4 regions of the Neobacillus sp. SAB-20_R2A genome follow, and region 1 is predicted to be linked to each of the others. Evidence: riboswitches for the same ligand, from Rfam matches in the RefSeq annotation. Region 1 holds a riboswitch; each other region holds the start of a gene.

Region 1 (4,029 bases):
TTCGTGTTAATTCCCATGAAGGTGATAATGTTAATGTCAATCTTCCCATTAATCTTGTGAAAGCAGTGTTGAAGGTGGGCACCAGCATTGCCGAAAGAATTCCGCAAGCGGAAAAGTATGTGAAAGATATCAATGTAGATTTGTTAATAGAAGCGATTGAAAACGAACTAGACGGCCAAATTGTGGATGTTACTTCAGCAAATGGCGATAAAGTGTTTGTGGTGATTGAATAAGAATGTTAAAAGTGGGCTTAAAGATAAAACAAAGAAACTTCAATGTACCCGTTCCTTATGTTGTCTTAAATCTTCTAAGTTCGGTAATAACCTCAAGACGATTTATTGGCTTTATCAATAAATCGATTGAAAAAGGCGGGGAAAAGTTCGTCCTTCCACAAATAGAAAAAAGCGATTTAAAGCCTTTATTGGATGGTCTGACCAAGCATAAAGGCCTGTTGTTAGTGGAAACGAAATTAAAAGATGGGACAGAAGTTACCATTAAATTATAGAAAAATGGCTCCCAGGGAGCCATTTTTATTTTTAATTATTTAAATCACACTTCTCCAAAGGAATTACCTTTGTTTTCTTTGTGAATTTATAGCCTAACCAAAGGATAAGGAATAATGGCAGACCGATATAGGATACTAATACACCGTTCCAATCAATATGGTCGCCCATAAATGCTGAATAGTTTTGCCCGATTACGACAATGGCGCAAACAACAAAAGCAAAGATTGGGCCAAATGGGAACAACTTTGATTTATATGGCAATAAGTTTAGATCTTTGCCTTGTGCCACATAAGCTCTGCGGAAGCGATAATGACAAATCGCAATTCCTAACCACGCGATAAAGCCGGACATACCTGAAGCATTTAAAAGCCATACATAAACTGTACCATCGCCAAAAAGGGATGCCAGAAAAGCAAGTGTTCCGACTAATGCTGTTACAATTAAAGCATTAACTGGCACACCATTTTTGTTCAATTTACCAAGGAATTTTGGTGCTTTTCCTTGACGTGCCAAATCCCAAAGCATCCGAGTCGATGCATACATTCCTGAATTACCTGCTGATAAAACTGCTGTTAAAATGACTGCATTCATGACAGAAGCAGCAAATGCGATTCCGGCTTTTTGAAAAACAAGCGTAAATGGACTTACAGCAACATCTCCATTAGCAAGGTTTTCATTTGTATAAGGAATAATAAGACCGATAACAAGAATAGCTAACACATAGAATAAAAGAATTCGCCAAAAAACTTGTTTTACTGCACGTGGGATTGATTTTTCTGGGTTATCTGTTTCACCCGCTGCAACACCTAAAAGTTCAGTTCCTTGGAAGGAAAATCCAGCTGCCATAAAGATTCCAAGCATGGCCATGAATCCGCCATGGAATGGTGCATCTCCAACTGTAAAGTTTTTTAAGCCAATTGCTTCATTTCCCATAATTCCAAAAATCATTAACGTACCAGCAATGATAAAGATCACAACAGTTATAACTTTAATTAATGAGAACCAATATTCTGCCTCGCCAAATCCCTTAACAGAAAGATAATTTAACAAGAACATGATAACTAAAAAGATGCTGCTCCATAATAGTGAAGGAGAATCTGGAAACCAAAATTTCATAATCATTGTTACTGCAGAAAGTTCTGCTGCAATCGTAATGGCCCAGTTGTACCAATAGTTCCAGCCTAGGGCAAAACCAAGGGATGGATCCACGAATTTCGTAGCATAGGTACTAAAGCTTCCTGCAACCGGCATGTAGGCACCCATTTCAGCTAAACTTTGCATTAAGAAATAAACCATAATGCCGATAACGAGATATGATAGAATCGCTCCGCCAGGTCCCGCACTATGGATAGCTCCGCCGCTGGCAAGAAATAATCCGGTCCCGATGGTTCCGCCAAGAGAAATCATCGTAAGATGGCGGGACTTTAAGCTCCGTCTTAATTCATTTTTATTATTTTTTGGACCCGTGGGCCTAGTGTATATTTCGTCTTTTCTTACCTGCGCTGTTTGCATGTTTATGACTCCTTTAAATTTTTTTTATTGGAAGGAGTTTGGAATAAAAAATGCCCTCGAAGCAGATTCGACGGCATTTGTATATACCCCGCATCATACCTTCCGAAAGATAGCTCAACACGTAAAGCTGGTAAGGCTAAACGTGACAGTTCTGTTCCTGTTCGGAGACAGCCCCAGCATGTTTCTCCAGAGAGAAAAACACACTTCGGCAGCTTTTCCTTTCAAACGGAGTCAAAAACATCTCTGCGTCTCGTCCATTTTACTGATAAAAACCGCGACCTCTACCTCATCGGTTTTGATGAGGATTTAATATTAAAAATGATATATTACTAGAGTATATACGTTTTAATAAATTTGTCAATATTATATATTGGAAACGAGGGATTAGGGCTTTTTGTAAGGTGAATATTAATGTAATATGCCTTTATAATTATTCAACTTATTCTTTGGGTGCTATTTCCAGATAATTAATTGTTTTTTAAATATATTAATTAGTTTACATCCTAGCTATGAATCGTTATCATTTTTTTTAAATAAATAGTGGAAAGACAGGAGAAATATTCATGCAGATGGTTGGAATTATTATCGGCTCTTTTATAATTGTAGCTGCATTCAATCTTTTCCTCATCCCTCACGAGGTGTTAAGTAGCGGGATGAGCGGAATTTCGATGATAATAGGAATGATTACCCCCATAAACACAGGAGTGGCTAATCTTTTGTTGAACCTTCCCCTTTTAATCATTGGCTATAAAATGCTGGGAAAAAGATTTATCTTTAATTCAATCTTTTCAGTGTTCGTTATTTCTTTAGGACTTTATTTAGTACCAGTATTTCCAGTCGCGAAAGATACCATCCTCTCAGCAATATTTGGCGGAGCTTTGACCGGTCTAGGGGTTGGAATCGTATTTCGAAGCTCGGGTTCAACGGGTGGATTTGATATCATCGGAATGATTGTTTCCCGGAAGAAAGACTTCCCAATCGGGGTGCTCCTCTCCGGAATGAATGCGATTGTCATTGTAATTAGCGGATTTTTATTCAATTGGGATGCGGCCCTCAATACGTTGGTTTCGATTTTTGTTACAGGAAAAGTGGTTGACGCTATTTATACGGACCATGTCAAATTAACTTTAATGATAATAACAGAAAAGGGCGAAGAAATGAGAAATCATTTGGTGGCCAACTTATATCGTGGACTCACCATTATGGATGGGGTTGGAGGATATACAAATGGCAGCCGAAAGATTTTAATCTCGGTCATTTCAAGATATGAGTTAAACGAGGTTAAATCTCTTATTTCTGAAGTCGATCCGACAGCTTTTGTGAATATTACAGAAACGATAGAAGTAATGGGGTTGTTTCATCGGCCAAGCCCGCATTAATGTTTAAAAAAAAGAGGCCGTCTCAATACCATGGGAGTTTAGTTCCCTTAAGAGACGGTCACTATTTTGTATTTTAATTGTTTATATATTTTTCAAAAACAAAGCCAAAATCTTTGACACAATATTGTTTTTTACTTTCCTCGAGCCACTGGAATGCTGCCTGATTCAACATTTTAAATTGAACAACCAAATTATTGTCAGGAGTGGAGACACGCCCTAATGTTGTGGAAGCTACATCAAGACTTTGCTTGGCAAACTGAAGGGAAATATCATTTTCATGGGTAATCTCGGAAATTTTTATAAGTGCCTTGTATAAATCTTTAACTTCCTCGATATGCTTTTTATGAATGTCAACGGAGAAAGGCTGAGAGCCGATTTTGAATTTGATTTCCACGTCTAGGTCGACTGTACCGGCCGTTTCCAACATAACATCTGATATTTTATTTGTGGCATAGCTGTACCGATGAAGCATCCGCTTTTTGCTTGTAGCACTAGTACCATCAAGATGGATGAGAGCATTATTTGTAAAGCAATACTCATCAGATTTTGATTTAATTAAGAAATAAATCTTTTCATTATCCTCATGCATCACGTAATCATCGGCATCCACTTTATCATAATCGGAAGGCTTA
Region 2 (4,029 bases), 640 kb from region 1:
CAGGAACATCCAGTTTCTAAAGAAACCAAATCTTGAAACATTGTTTTTTGCTGTAAATGCAATGTACAGACCATAGATTGCATGGAACAGCAAAGGTAAATAAATTACTACTGTTTCAAGGACAATACGGAACGGAAGTGTCCCCATGAAATTTGCTGCCTTGTTGAAGGATTCCACTCCTTCTGTTGCAAAGTGGTTGACAATCAGGTGCTGAACAATGAATACCCCGATTGGGATAACCCCAAGCAACGAGTGCAGTCTCCGATTGAAAAATTCGCGATTCCCCGCCATTGATTTACCCCCTTTTAAATTTTAAAAAATGATGTTAAGTTTTTACTTCCTTCATTAATATAACCTAGCATCACTGTGACAATTATGTGACATGTCCATTTTACTCCCAACATCATAGAGCGTCAAGGAAACGGATACATAAAAAAGCGTTGAAAACTAAAATTTTTATAATATATTGATATTATGATAGATATGAATTTCAGCATGTTATCGTTTTGTAAGCGCTTTATTTTTGCTTGTAATTACCAACATCTTACGGGAGAATTTTTTTCCTATATCGGAAACGATAATTATGATAAGAAATAAGAACATATATTGTAAAATAATAAATTTCTTTGCGACTTCTTTACATTATTAGAAAACTGTACTGAAACAGAACTCGATTTGTATATAATAGAATGATAGAAAGAGGGGAAGTAAATGAAAGATAGTGCAGTAATGGACCAAGATCTACAAACGCCTGAACCAAGGACAGTCTCTATATTTGGCTATGAATTAATTAGAGAAGTTCTTCTCCCTGAGATTTTCGGCAAGGACACTCCTGAAATTCTTTACTGGGCAGGGAAACGCCTCGCTCGAAAATATCCTTTGGAAAGCTACGAAAGCCTGATAGATTTTTTTGCAAAAGCTTCATGGGGTGAGTTAGAAATTAAGAAGGAAGCAAAAAATGAGCTGGAATTCGAGTTGGCAAGTCCAATGATTGTATCGCGTGTTAAATCAAAAGCGGAAAACTTCTTTCAACTTGAAGCCGGCTTCCTTGCTCAGCAAATCGAAGTCCAAAAAGGGGCTATTGCGGAAACCTTCGAACACCCGGTAAAAAAATCTAACAAAGTTTGCTTCACCGTCAAATGGGATAAAGACTAAAAGAAAGGGGGGCAAAGCCCCCTTTTTCTTAACGCACAAAATCAACTACGCCTCATGAACCGTCCTAACGGACTTGCCAATCGGCGAGTTTTCATTTAATTTTGCCCAAGTTCAAATGCCTCGTGCAGGGCTTCTACTGCTTTGAGCATATTTTTTTCTTCTACTACAGCCGATACTTTGATTTCTGAGGTGCTGACCATCTTTACAGGAATATTGCTGTTGGCAAGAACCTCAAACATTTTCGCAGCCACACCAGGATTAGAAATCATTCCGGAACCAACAATTGATACCTTTGCCAGTTTATTCTCAGCATCAAGCTGGTCATAGGCAAGTGTTTCTTTATTGCTTTCGAGCACATTTAAGGTTGGGATCCAATCATCGGTATGGATGGAAAAGGAGAGATTGGCTGCTCCCTCTTCTGTTGTGCTTTGAATAATAATATCCACGTTAATGTGATTTTTGGCCAATGTCGTAAAAATAGTTGATAAGCTTGTTAATGAATTTCTAAGCCCTAAAACAGTAACCCGTGTAATTCCATCTTCAAACGCGACTCCGCGTACGACTAAATTTTGTTCCATCGTTGCTTCCCCCTCAATTACAGTTCCTTCAACCTTCTCCATGCTAGAGCGGACCTCGAGCCTTACATTATAATTTTTTGCAAACTCGACCGCTCTTGGATGTAGAACTCCCGCACCCAGATTGGCCAGTTCAAGCATTTCATCATACGATACTGATAATAATTTCCGAGCGTTCTTGACATAACGGGGATCCGTTGTATATACCCCGGTTACATCGGTATAAATATCACATTTATCCGCATTTAGCGCAGCCGCCAACGCAACGGCAGTTGTATCGGAACCCCCGCGTCCGAGCGTAGTGATTTCCCCGTCTTCAGTAACCCCTTGGAATCCGGCCACAATGACGACTTTTCCAGCATCAAGCTGGTTTTGAACAGCATCAGTGTTTATTTTTGAAATCCTTGCATTGCCGTGAACAGGCTCTGTCATAATTCCAGCCTGCCAGCCTGTAAAGGAAACTGCTTCCAGTCCTTTTTGGTTTAAAGCCATCGAAAGCAATGCGATCGTCACCTGCTCACCAGTTGAGAGCAGCATATCCATTTCCCGCTTATTCGGCTGCTCGGATATTTCCTTTGCCATATTAACAAGCTGGTCTGTCGATTTTCCCATCGCCGAAACAACGACCACTACTTGGTTTCCACGTTCCTTTTCCCCCTGCACACTTTCTGCGACATTTAGAATTTTTTCAATGTTGCCAACGGAGGTCCCGCCAAATTTCTGTACTATTAAACCCATGTCTTCCCCTTCTCTCAGTCATTCTTGTAAAAAAATAAAAAGCAATGGGAGCACATCCCATTGCTTTGAAAACACAAAATTAACATTTTCGCGTTAGTAGACAATGAAAGATAGCGCTCCAAGACAACGGTCTTGACAATCCGGCATTTTTTCAATGACGAACCAGCGGAGAAAATAATGAGAGTTTCCCTACTTCGGCGAACATTCCCTTTCAAAGCCTATCGTTGAAGCTCATCCTTCTCCAGGCCTTTACTCTTGAAGCTCGCACCTCTACCTTCACTTTACTTATAAAAGTGATAGTCTATTAAATTTTTATTCATTATAGCATAGTAATATTAGAGTGACAATTATTGTGACTGAAGTTTTTTTATTAATTCTTTTGCCACATTTTGGGGAATGCCAATCCCTCTAAATTCCTCAAGGGTTGCCTCTCTCATTTTCTTAACGGAGCCAAATTCCTTTAATAGCTGCTTCTTGCGTTTTTCGCCAATCCCAGGAATGTCGTCAAGTAAGGATTGGAATGCAGTTTTACCGCGTGTCTGCCGGTGGAAGGTAATCGCAAAACGGTGAACTTCATCCTGGATTCGCTGGAGTAAATAAAATTCCTGGCTATTCCGGGCAAGCGCTACAATTTCTAATGGATTCCCATACATAAGCTGTGATGTGCGGTGCTTCTCATCCTTGACCAGTCCAGCAAGAGGAATGTCCAGCCCCAATTCATTTTCTAGTACATCGCGGACAGCTTCCACATGTCCCTTTCCACCGTCAATGATGATCAAATCAGGCAGCGGAAGCTCTTCCTTTAGAGCCCTCGAGTATCTTCGTCTCGTTACCTCTCTCATCGATTCATAATCATCCGGGCCTTCAACAGACTTAATTTTATATTTCCGATATTCCCGCTTGTTTGCTTTGCCGTCTGTAAAAACAATCATCGCTGACACCGGGTCTGTTCCTTGAATGTTAGAGTTATCAAAGGCCTCGATCCGGTGGGGCGTATATATGCCAAGCATTTCTCCGAGGTTTTCAACGGCTTTGATCGTTCTTTCCTCATCTTTTTCAATAAGAGAGAACTTTTCATTCAAAGCGATTTTCGCATTTTTAATTGCCATTTTGACAAGGTCCTTTTTCTGACCCCGCTGCGGCTTGATGACTTTTACTTCCAATAACTGCTCAGCCATCTGCAAATCCACATCGTCCTGGATGAGAATTTCCTTCGGTTTAAAATGGTTCGTCTTTTGATAAAATTGGCCGAGGAAGGTAAGGATTTCTTCTTCCGGCTCATTATAGATAGGGAACATCGAAACGTCTCGTTCAATCAGCTTCCCTTGCCGCACAAAAAATACTTGAACACACATCCAGCCTTTGTCAACGGCATAGCCGAATACATCACGGTCAGTAAAATCAGTCATCGTGATCTTTTGTTTTTCCATGATTGTTTCAATATGAATGATTTTGTCACGGAATTCCTTTGCTCTTTCAAAATCAAGCTCTTCCGCGGCAGCCTGCATTTTTTCAGTCAGGTCCTTTTTTATTTCCTTATAACCGCCATTTAAAAAGCGGG
Region 3 (4,029 bases), 140 kb from region 1:
AGCTATCGTACTCATTGATACATGGATACCGCCCTGACCAAGCACTTCCCCAAACCCATTTGGTCCCAATACTAGCTCTTCCACTGCCTGATCGTTTGCCACCATCGTAATCACGATTCCGCCAGGTGCTGCGGCGTCTGCTGGCCTGTTCACTTGCTCGGCGCCAGCTTCAACAACTGCCTTTGTTTTCTCGGGAGTTCGATTGTAAACCTTCACCTGAAAACCTGCCTTCAATAAATTCATAACCATAGGCTCTCCCATATTTCCAAGGCCGATAAAGCCGATTACTCGTGTCATTTTCGTTCATCCTCCTGTTATTCTAATATCCCTTATTGGTATCTACTCTATTGTTAAGAGGTTTGTTTTCTTCCAAGTTTCTGAGTGTATCCAAAAAACACGCCGCCCCTTCTTCAGGTGTCGTTACCGCTGAAATATGAGGGGTAATCAGTACGCCAGGATGTTTCCATAATGGATGATTTTCCGGCAGCGGCTCCTGTGTAAACACATCCAGGACAGCATACCGGACCTGCCCGTCTTCCAAAGCTTGCAGCAATGATTCTTCATCCACCGATGCTCCCCGCCCTACATTAATAAAACCGGCATTTGTTACTTTTTGAAAGACTTGACTATTAAAAAATCCAGCCGTTTCTTCCGTCAGCGGCATCGTGTTGATGATCACATCCATTTCCCCTAGGATGGTAAAATGAGATTCAACAGTCAAAGCCTCTTTAAAATACTCTTTTTCTTTTCCACTTTGGGAGACGCCGTAAACCTCCACTCCAAAACTAGACAAAAGCTTGGCGACAGCCTGCCCAATTTCACCGGTTCCATAGACCATCACTTTGAGTTCATTTAATAGCTTCGGAGTCCGTTGCTGCCATTTTTTCTGCAGCTGTAATTCCCGAAACTCCTCGTGACATTGTAAGTCTCTTAATATGTAGCTTAAACAATACTCTCCGATTCTTTGACCAAACGTACAAACTGTCCTTGTTAAAAGTACACTATCGTCCCAGGTCTTTTTATATAAAAAGCGGTCAACTCCCGCACCGAGCGAGTGCACCCATTTTAAATGACTGTAATCGTAATCCGATTTAAGATTAAAAGATACAAGTGCATCCGCCCATTTCAAATCCGCCTGATTCACTTCAGCCTCGGGGATATAACGGAAATTCTTTTGGACGCCCGCATTTTGGACGTATGCCCGAAGCTCCTGATACATGGGGCTGACAATTAAAATATTTTCGATTTTCACAATAATTCACCTCTTCAACATTAACTCCATTTTAAGGATAATTGGGAAAAAACTCAAAAAAGAAGCGTAGGGCTGTTAATCCCTCCTCTCCTCCCCATACTATATAAATGTCAATAAATATACGATTTTAGCGTTTTTGATAAAAAACCCTTGAACAAATAGGAATATTCTGTTATATTAATTTTAATTACATACTTCTTACTTCATACCTTATGAAGTGAGGATAGAGGCGCAAAGACCATCAGTAAACCATCCGAGGGTAATGGGACCCGTTGACGGTGGCGGAAAGGGGAATTTGCCGAAGCTTCTGAGGATCTCATTGTTCCCGGAGCTGGTTCTGTTATTGAATAAATACAGAATTGTCATATAGGAAACTATATGGAGGGCTATCTCACGCAGGGGAACTTGTAAAATTAACGTTTCTGATGCAGCTGTTGGGCCTTTCCCGCAGCTGCTTTTTGCGTTTGGCCTTACCTCTTTTTAAAAATAATTTTAAAAGGGTGAAATTCATGTACTTTGGCCAAGTTTTAACAGCAATAGTGACTCCGTTTGATCAGGATGGCGAAATTGATTTTAATGCGACGAGAGATTTAGTAAATTATTTATTAGCGAATGGTACTGACGGGTTGGTGGTTTGTGGAACAACCGGTGAGTCCCCTACCTTATCAACTGAGGAAAAAGTGGCTTTATTTAAATTTGTGGTTGAAGTTGCGGACGGGAGAGTTCCCGTTATTGCAGGGACTGGCTCAAACAACACAAGAGCCTCAATCAGTCTAACCAAGCTAGCAGAAGAAGTCGGTGTAGACGGCATCATGCTCGTTGCCCCATACTATAATAAACCATCCCAGGAAGGCATGTATCAGCATTTTAAAGCGATTGCTGAATCTACTTCTCTTCCGGTAATGCTTTATAATATTCCAGGGCGCAGTGTCGTCAATATATCTGCTGAAACGGTCATCCGCCTTTCTCAGATTCCTAATATTGTAGCGGTTAAGGAAGCTAGCGGCCACTTGGATGACATGGCCGAAATTATTAAACAAACTGCTGATGACTTTTCTTTATACAGCGGTGATGATGGAATGACCTTGCCGGTGCTTTCGATTGGCGGCGTTGGTGTGATTTCCGTTGCATCTCATATTATCGGGAATGAAATGCAGGATATGGTGTCACGCTTTAAAAATGGGGATTTAGCAGGCGCTGCTGCTGCACACCGTGAATTACTGCCAATTATGAAAGCTTTATTTGCAGCACCAAGCCCAGCACCTGTAAAAGCAGCCCTAAATATGAAAGGGATTAATGTCGGCGGTCTGCGCTTGCCGTTAATTCCTTTAAACGAAGAGGAAACCAGAACACTTCAGAATGTCCTATTGCAGAATAGGGAACTGGAAGTTATTTAGAGTAATATCCGAAAGCAGGACAAATCGAGCGGGCTCCCGTTCGATTTGTCCTGCTTTTTTTAATTTCCGCTTCCCCCCTATCCTCACTGTAAAAATATTTCTTTAATAAATTCAGAAAAGTGTTTACAAAACCTTCTCCAAACTCTATAATTCACATATATTTACTCGGAATTAGTCACAAAAGAAGGAGGCCCCCATCATGAGCATAGGAATTGCATTAATGGGATTATTAGTTGGGTTATTGGTAGGTTTAACAGGGGTTGGAGGGGCAGCATTGTTAACCCCGGTGCTCATCATGGTCGGAATTCAGCCTTCCATTGCGGTGGGAACGGACCTAGTTTACAACTCCATTACCAAACTGTTTGGAGTCATTCAGCATTGGAGACAGAAAACGATTAACTTTAAACTCATGAAGTATCTTGCAATCGGAAGTGTCCCAAGTGCAACAGGAGCCATTCTCATCCTTCAGGTCTTTGAAAAATATTTCCACAATCAAGAACAAATTATCAAGCATGGACTTGGCTATGTCCTTATTCTAGTGGCCACAGCCATTTTAATTAAGACATTTTTTGATAATAAAATCAGGCCGAACCGCTGGCAATTAAGGCCGATTGAGGAAAAACGAACATTAACAATTTTAATCGGTGCCGGTTTCGGCTTTATTGTCGGCCTGACTTCAATAGGATCAGGATCATTATTTGCCCTTGCCATGCTATATCTCTACCGCTTGAAAGGATCTGAGCTGGTTGGCACCGACATTGCCCATGCCTTTTTATTAGTGACTGTTGCCGGACTCCTTCACGCGAATGCCGGAACTGTCAATTATATGCTTGTAGGGAACCTGTTAATCGGGTCGATCCCAGGCGTTTTAGTAGGGAGTACCTTATCTTCAAAAGTACCGACAAAGCCCCTTCGTACGGTCATCTCAGCGGTCATCATTTTTAGCGCGTTAAAACTCATCGGATTATAATAAAAAAGAGCTTAAACGTTTAAGCTCTTTTTTGTTAAAATTCAGTTTCTAACTTTAAATGGCTATCCATCTGAACCATTTTATATTCTGTTATAAAGGCAGGTAATGTGATGGTAATGGTCGTTCCAACATTTAAGATACTCTCAATATCAAGCTTCCCGTTCATTGTCTGAATGGTTTTCACCGCAACCATGGAACCTAATCCTGTACCCTTTGTTTTACTGCTGTAGTATGGCTCACCGAAGCGGTTTATTTGCTCTTTGCTCATGCCGACACCGGTATCAACAATTTTAACGGTGACCTTATTTTTTTCAAGCGCTGAAACTACATGAAGCTCCCCGCCGTTTGGCATTGCTTCGATAGCATTTTTTATTAAGTTTAAAAAGCATTGGCGAAAATAATTCTTATTC
Region 4 (4,029 bases), 1.1 Mb from region 1:
CACGTAATGCTTTGTTCCCCAGCCAGGATTATTATTGGAAACAGCCTCTATTCCTTCTTCGTCATCACTTAGAGCTACAAAGCTCATATCTGAGATATACGGGAAGAAATTCCGCGTTACGATTGGATGTGGGTAGGCTGGCTGAATCGATTCTACTGCCTGATTTAAAGCATCAATCAGGGCCTGTTCCTGTTCTGTCTTGCCGGACAGCTCAATTCTTGGTGAATATAGTGATGAATAGAACAGGATAATGGCAGGGTTTTTGTCCTTCATCCAGTTCCACGCCTCTTCTACGACCCTTGCCGCAAACATGCGGGTATCCAGTTCCTTATCCTCTAATAAACTCTCTTTAAATTGATTCATATGCGTAATAAAGGTATCACCGTGCTCCATAACCAACTGTTGTTCCATTTCTTCATATGTGAACACTCTTGGCTGCCAAGGATGTTTGAAATATGGTTCGCCGCTTAAGCTGCTAAACTGCTTATATCTTTCATCAAAAGCATTCAAGGCATTTTCAAATGCAATCCGACCCTGCTCTTTTAATTTTACCAGTACATCCTTTGGAGACCAGGAATGGATGAAGAAATTGTAATATACATAGGCAGACAACGCGGTCTGAACGGTATAAGACGGTTTCAGGTCTGTTTGTTTTAAAGAAACAGGGGGAACCGTGATTTCACCTAAGGCCTCATTGCAAAGCTCGGGATTGTAATCAATCTGCTTCGTCAGCTCCGCCGCGATAAAGTTAGGATCAAGCCCTTCAAAGCAAGAGCCAACATGCGTTTCTGCACCAGTAATAAAAAAGGATGGCAGAAGCTTGCCTACTGTCCCCATATAGATATAGCGATTTTCATCTCCTGCAAAGCGCGGGGAGACGAAATCGGAATTGATCGCCGCAGCATAGTCAAAACCATGCTCCTGCTTCCAGCTTTTCAGAACCTTTAAGGCAGATAAAACTCCGTGAGAGCTGTCCTCTTCATCACATTCTGCCAAAAAGACGATATTTCCATCAAGCTCTTCCGGATGCTCAGAATAGTATTTTAATAGATAGAGATGGCTAGCCACTCCGCTTTTCATATCAAGTACGCCTCTGCCAAACAGCCAGTCACCCGATTCTAAATGTTCTTTCGCTGAAGCCGGCAGTTCCTCCCTCTTTAACGCAGCCATTAGCTGATCCGGAAAACACGCATGTTCTTTTAGATGATTAAAATCATCAATTCCAACCGTGTCCATATGTCCCATCAAAATGACTGTACGGCGGCTATTCCCTTTTGTACCTTTGACAAATGCCAATACATTATATCTTTCATGTTCATCTTGTATGGTTTGAGACATCGTCATGTGAGAAGGATTTTTTGAAAAATAAGGAAAAGCAGATATAAATTTATATAAATATTGGGCAATTGTTTTTTCACCCTTTGTATTCACAATACTTTCGATATTCACGAGCTGATTCGTGAATGCCAATACATCCTCACGGCATTGCAGCATCATTCTGACCCCTTTTTTATAAGATTAGTATTGTAGAAAAATGTATACCAATTAACAAATTTTCGTCAAGTCTTTTCAAATGGGGAAATATTCTAGTGAATTTATACTTGATTATGTATAAATATTTACTTATACTAATTATTGCGAAAAGAATATTAATTCCTCATCTTTAAGCTTTTGAGATGAGGTAGAGGTCGCGGTTTATATAAGTATCCTATTGGAGATTCAGTGAAATCTATGAAAATAGGAAAAAGGATAAATCGCCGAAGCATCTGAAATCACTGTTTTCAGAGGGCTGGGGCTGCACTCGAAATGGGGCAGAACTGTCACAATTCCTTTAAGAATTGTGGAGAACTATCTAATTCAAAGCTTTTAATGAGGGTGTCAGGCACCGTCACATGGACGGTGCTTTTTATATTAAAAAGGGGGAAGCATCATGAGAAAACTTATGATATTAGTAGTTTCTGCATTACTGGTGATTTTAGCAGCATGCGGTTCGAAAGACACAGCTAAAACAAACCAGGCAAAGGGTGAAGATTTAGGTCTAATTAAAGAGGGTACACTGTCGTTTGCGATGAGCGGGCAATATCCGCCATTAAACTTTAAGAAAGACGACAAATTAACTGGTTTTGACGTAGAAATTGGAAATGAGATTGCCAAAAGAATTGGTGTAAAAGCAAATCCTGTGACTAATCAATGGGAAACGATCATCCAAGGTTTAAAAGCTAAAAAATACGATGCGATTATCGGAAGTATGACAGCAACACCTGAACGTGATAAGCAAGTAGACTTCACAAACCCATATTATTTATCCGGCGCCCAAATCTTTGTGGCTGAGAACAACAGTAATATTACTTCAAAAGATGATTTAAAGGGAAAAACAATCGGTGTAATCCAGGCTAGCACTTGGAAAGATATGGCCCTGGAACTATCCGATCAAGTAAAAGGATATCCATCTGATGTTAACGCTCTTCAGGACTTAGCAATTGGCCGTTTAGATGCCGTTATTACTGATAAAATCGTCGGTTTGAATGCGAAAAACGAAAAAGGTTTAAAAATTAAGCCGATTGGCAACCTGCTAAATGAGGACCGCGTTAGTGTTGCGGTTGCAGAAGGTAACAAAGAGCTTGCTGATAAAATCAACAAAGCCATTGACGATATGCAGAAGGATGGCACTTACGAAAAAATCAGCAAAAAATGGTTCAACGAAAACTTACTTAAAAAGTAAGCACACTCACATCTTTAAGACGCAAAATAGGAAAATTGGATAACGTAAGCTCCATGCTTGGGGCTTACGTTTTTTCAAAGGAGGTTGAAATGAAATCATGACTTTTTGGCATAATATTATCGGCATCCTCAGTGAGCATGGTGTTGCCTTCTTGAAAGCCTCATGGATGACGATTTCCATTACAATTATTTCTCTGCTATTTGCATTAATCATTGGAATCATCTTTGCCAGTTTTAAAATCTCTTCTATCAAATTTCTTAATTGGATTTCTGATATTTATATTGGGCTTATCCGCGGGACTCCGTTAATCGTTCAAATTATGTTCCTATATTATGGAATCGCGAATTTTCTAACCCTTGACAGCTTTACAGCCGGGGCGCTTGCGTTAAGCATTCATACCGGTGCGTATATAGCGGAAATTTTCAGGGGGGCTGTCCAATCGATTGACCGCGGGCAAATGGAAGCTGCAAGATCGCTAGGGATGTCCTACCCGCTTGCAATGCGCAGAATTATTTTTCCACAGGCCTTCAAACGAGCCATCCCGCCGCTGGGGAATCAGTTCATTATCAGCTTAAAAGATTCTTCCCTGGTTGCCTATATTTCTGTAACAGACTTATTTAACACTGCCCTTACCGTCCAAGGGGAAAACTATATGCCATTTGAAACCTACTTTGTTGTCGGACTTTATTATTTGATTATCGTGTTAATATTCACGTGGTTCACAAACCGATTGGAGAAAAGGTTGGATGTCAGTAGACCGAAGGAGGCAGCAGCCGCATGATTGAAATTAAAAATCTATCAAAATCCTTCGGGGAACTACAAGTTTTAAAAAATATTGATTTACACGTAAAAGAAAAAGAGGTTGTTGTCCTAATCGGTGCGAGTGGTTCAGGGAAAAGTACCCTTCTCCGCTGTTTAAACTTTTTAGAGACAGCCGAAGCCGGAGACATTATCATCGATACGGAAAAAATCAATCCCGCAAAAACCAATCTTAATAAGATAAGAGAAAAAGTGGGAATGGTATTTCAGCATTTCAACCTATTCCCGCACATGACAGTGCTGGAAAATATTATTGAGGCCCCTGTTCATGTAAAGAGTGTATCTAAAGATCAGGCCCGTTCTAAAGCAATGGACCTCCTGAAAAAAGTAGGCCTCCAGGATAAAGCCAACTTCTACCCAGACCAATTATCTGGCGGGCAAAAGCAGCGTGTGGCCATCGCCAGAGCATTGGCAATGGAGCCAAAAGCCATGCTATTCGACGAACCAACTTCGGCATTGGACCCTGAGCTTGTGGGCGAGGTACTTCA

Evidence for each region. Region 1 has a riboswitch for lysine ahead of V5M37_RS19350 (amino acid permease). Riboswitches for the same ligand answer to the same signal wherever they lie in the genome.
Region 2: it holds a riboswitch for lysine, as region 1 does, so the genes downstream of both, V5M37_RS22740 (aspartate kinase) here and V5M37_RS19350 (amino acid permease) in region 1, are expected to answer to the same signal.
Region 3: it holds a riboswitch for lysine, as region 1 does, so the genes downstream of both, dapA (4-hydroxy-tetrahydrodipicolinate synthase) here and V5M37_RS19350 (amino acid permease) in region 1, are expected to answer to the same signal.
Region 4: it holds a riboswitch for lysine, as region 1 does, so the genes downstream of both, V5M37_RS25000 (ABC transporter substrate-binding protein) here and V5M37_RS19350 (amino acid permease) in region 1, are expected to answer to the same signal.

What each region holds. Positions count from the first base shown of each region.
Region 1 is NZ_CP145895.1:3,989,236-3,993,264, reverse strand. It holds gene V5M37_RS19360 (SHOCT-like domain-containing protein) at 1-233, shown strand, start outside; gene V5M37_RS19355 (hypothetical protein) at 236-505, shown strand; gene V5M37_RS19350 (amino acid permease) at 537-2,018, opposite strand; lysine riboswitch at 2,121-2,310, opposite strand; gene V5M37_RS19345 (YitT family protein) at 2,582-3,397, shown strand; gene V5M37_RS19340 (PH domain-containing protein) at 3,471-4,029, opposite strand, start outside.
Region 2 is NZ_CP145895.1:4,624,271-4,628,299, forward strand. It holds gene V5M37_RS22730 (succinate dehydrogenase cytochrome b558 subunit) at 1-291, opposite strand, end outside; gene V5M37_RS22735 (YslB family protein) at 712-1,155, shown strand; gene V5M37_RS22740 (aspartate kinase) at 1,251-2,468, opposite strand; lysine riboswitch at 2,572-2,749, opposite strand; gene uvrC (excinuclease ABC subunit UvrC) at 2,816-4,029, opposite strand, start outside.
Region 3 is NZ_CP145895.1:3,850,396-3,854,424, forward strand. It holds gene V5M37_RS18640 (NAD(P)-dependent oxidoreductase) at 1-297, opposite strand, end outside; gene V5M37_RS18645 (D-2-hydroxyacid dehydrogenase) at 320-1,252, opposite strand; lysine riboswitch at 1,469-1,649, shown strand; gene dapA (4-hydroxy-tetrahydrodipicolinate synthase) at 1,762-2,649, shown strand; gene V5M37_RS18655 (sulfite exporter TauE/SafE family protein) at 2,849-3,619, shown strand; gene V5M37_RS18660 (LytS/YhcK type 5TM receptor domain-containing protein) at 3,654-4,029, opposite strand, start outside.
Region 4 is NZ_CP145895.1:5,061,056-5,065,084, forward strand. It holds gene V5M37_RS24995 (M20/M25/M40 family metallo-hydrolase) at 1-1,494, opposite strand, end outside; lysine riboswitch at 1,675-1,859, shown strand; gene V5M37_RS25000 (ABC transporter substrate-binding protein) at 1,928-2,722, shown strand; gene V5M37_RS25005 (amino acid ABC transporter permease) at 2,820-3,503, shown strand; gene V5M37_RS25010 (amino acid ABC transporter ATP-binding protein) at 3,500-4,029, shown strand, end outside.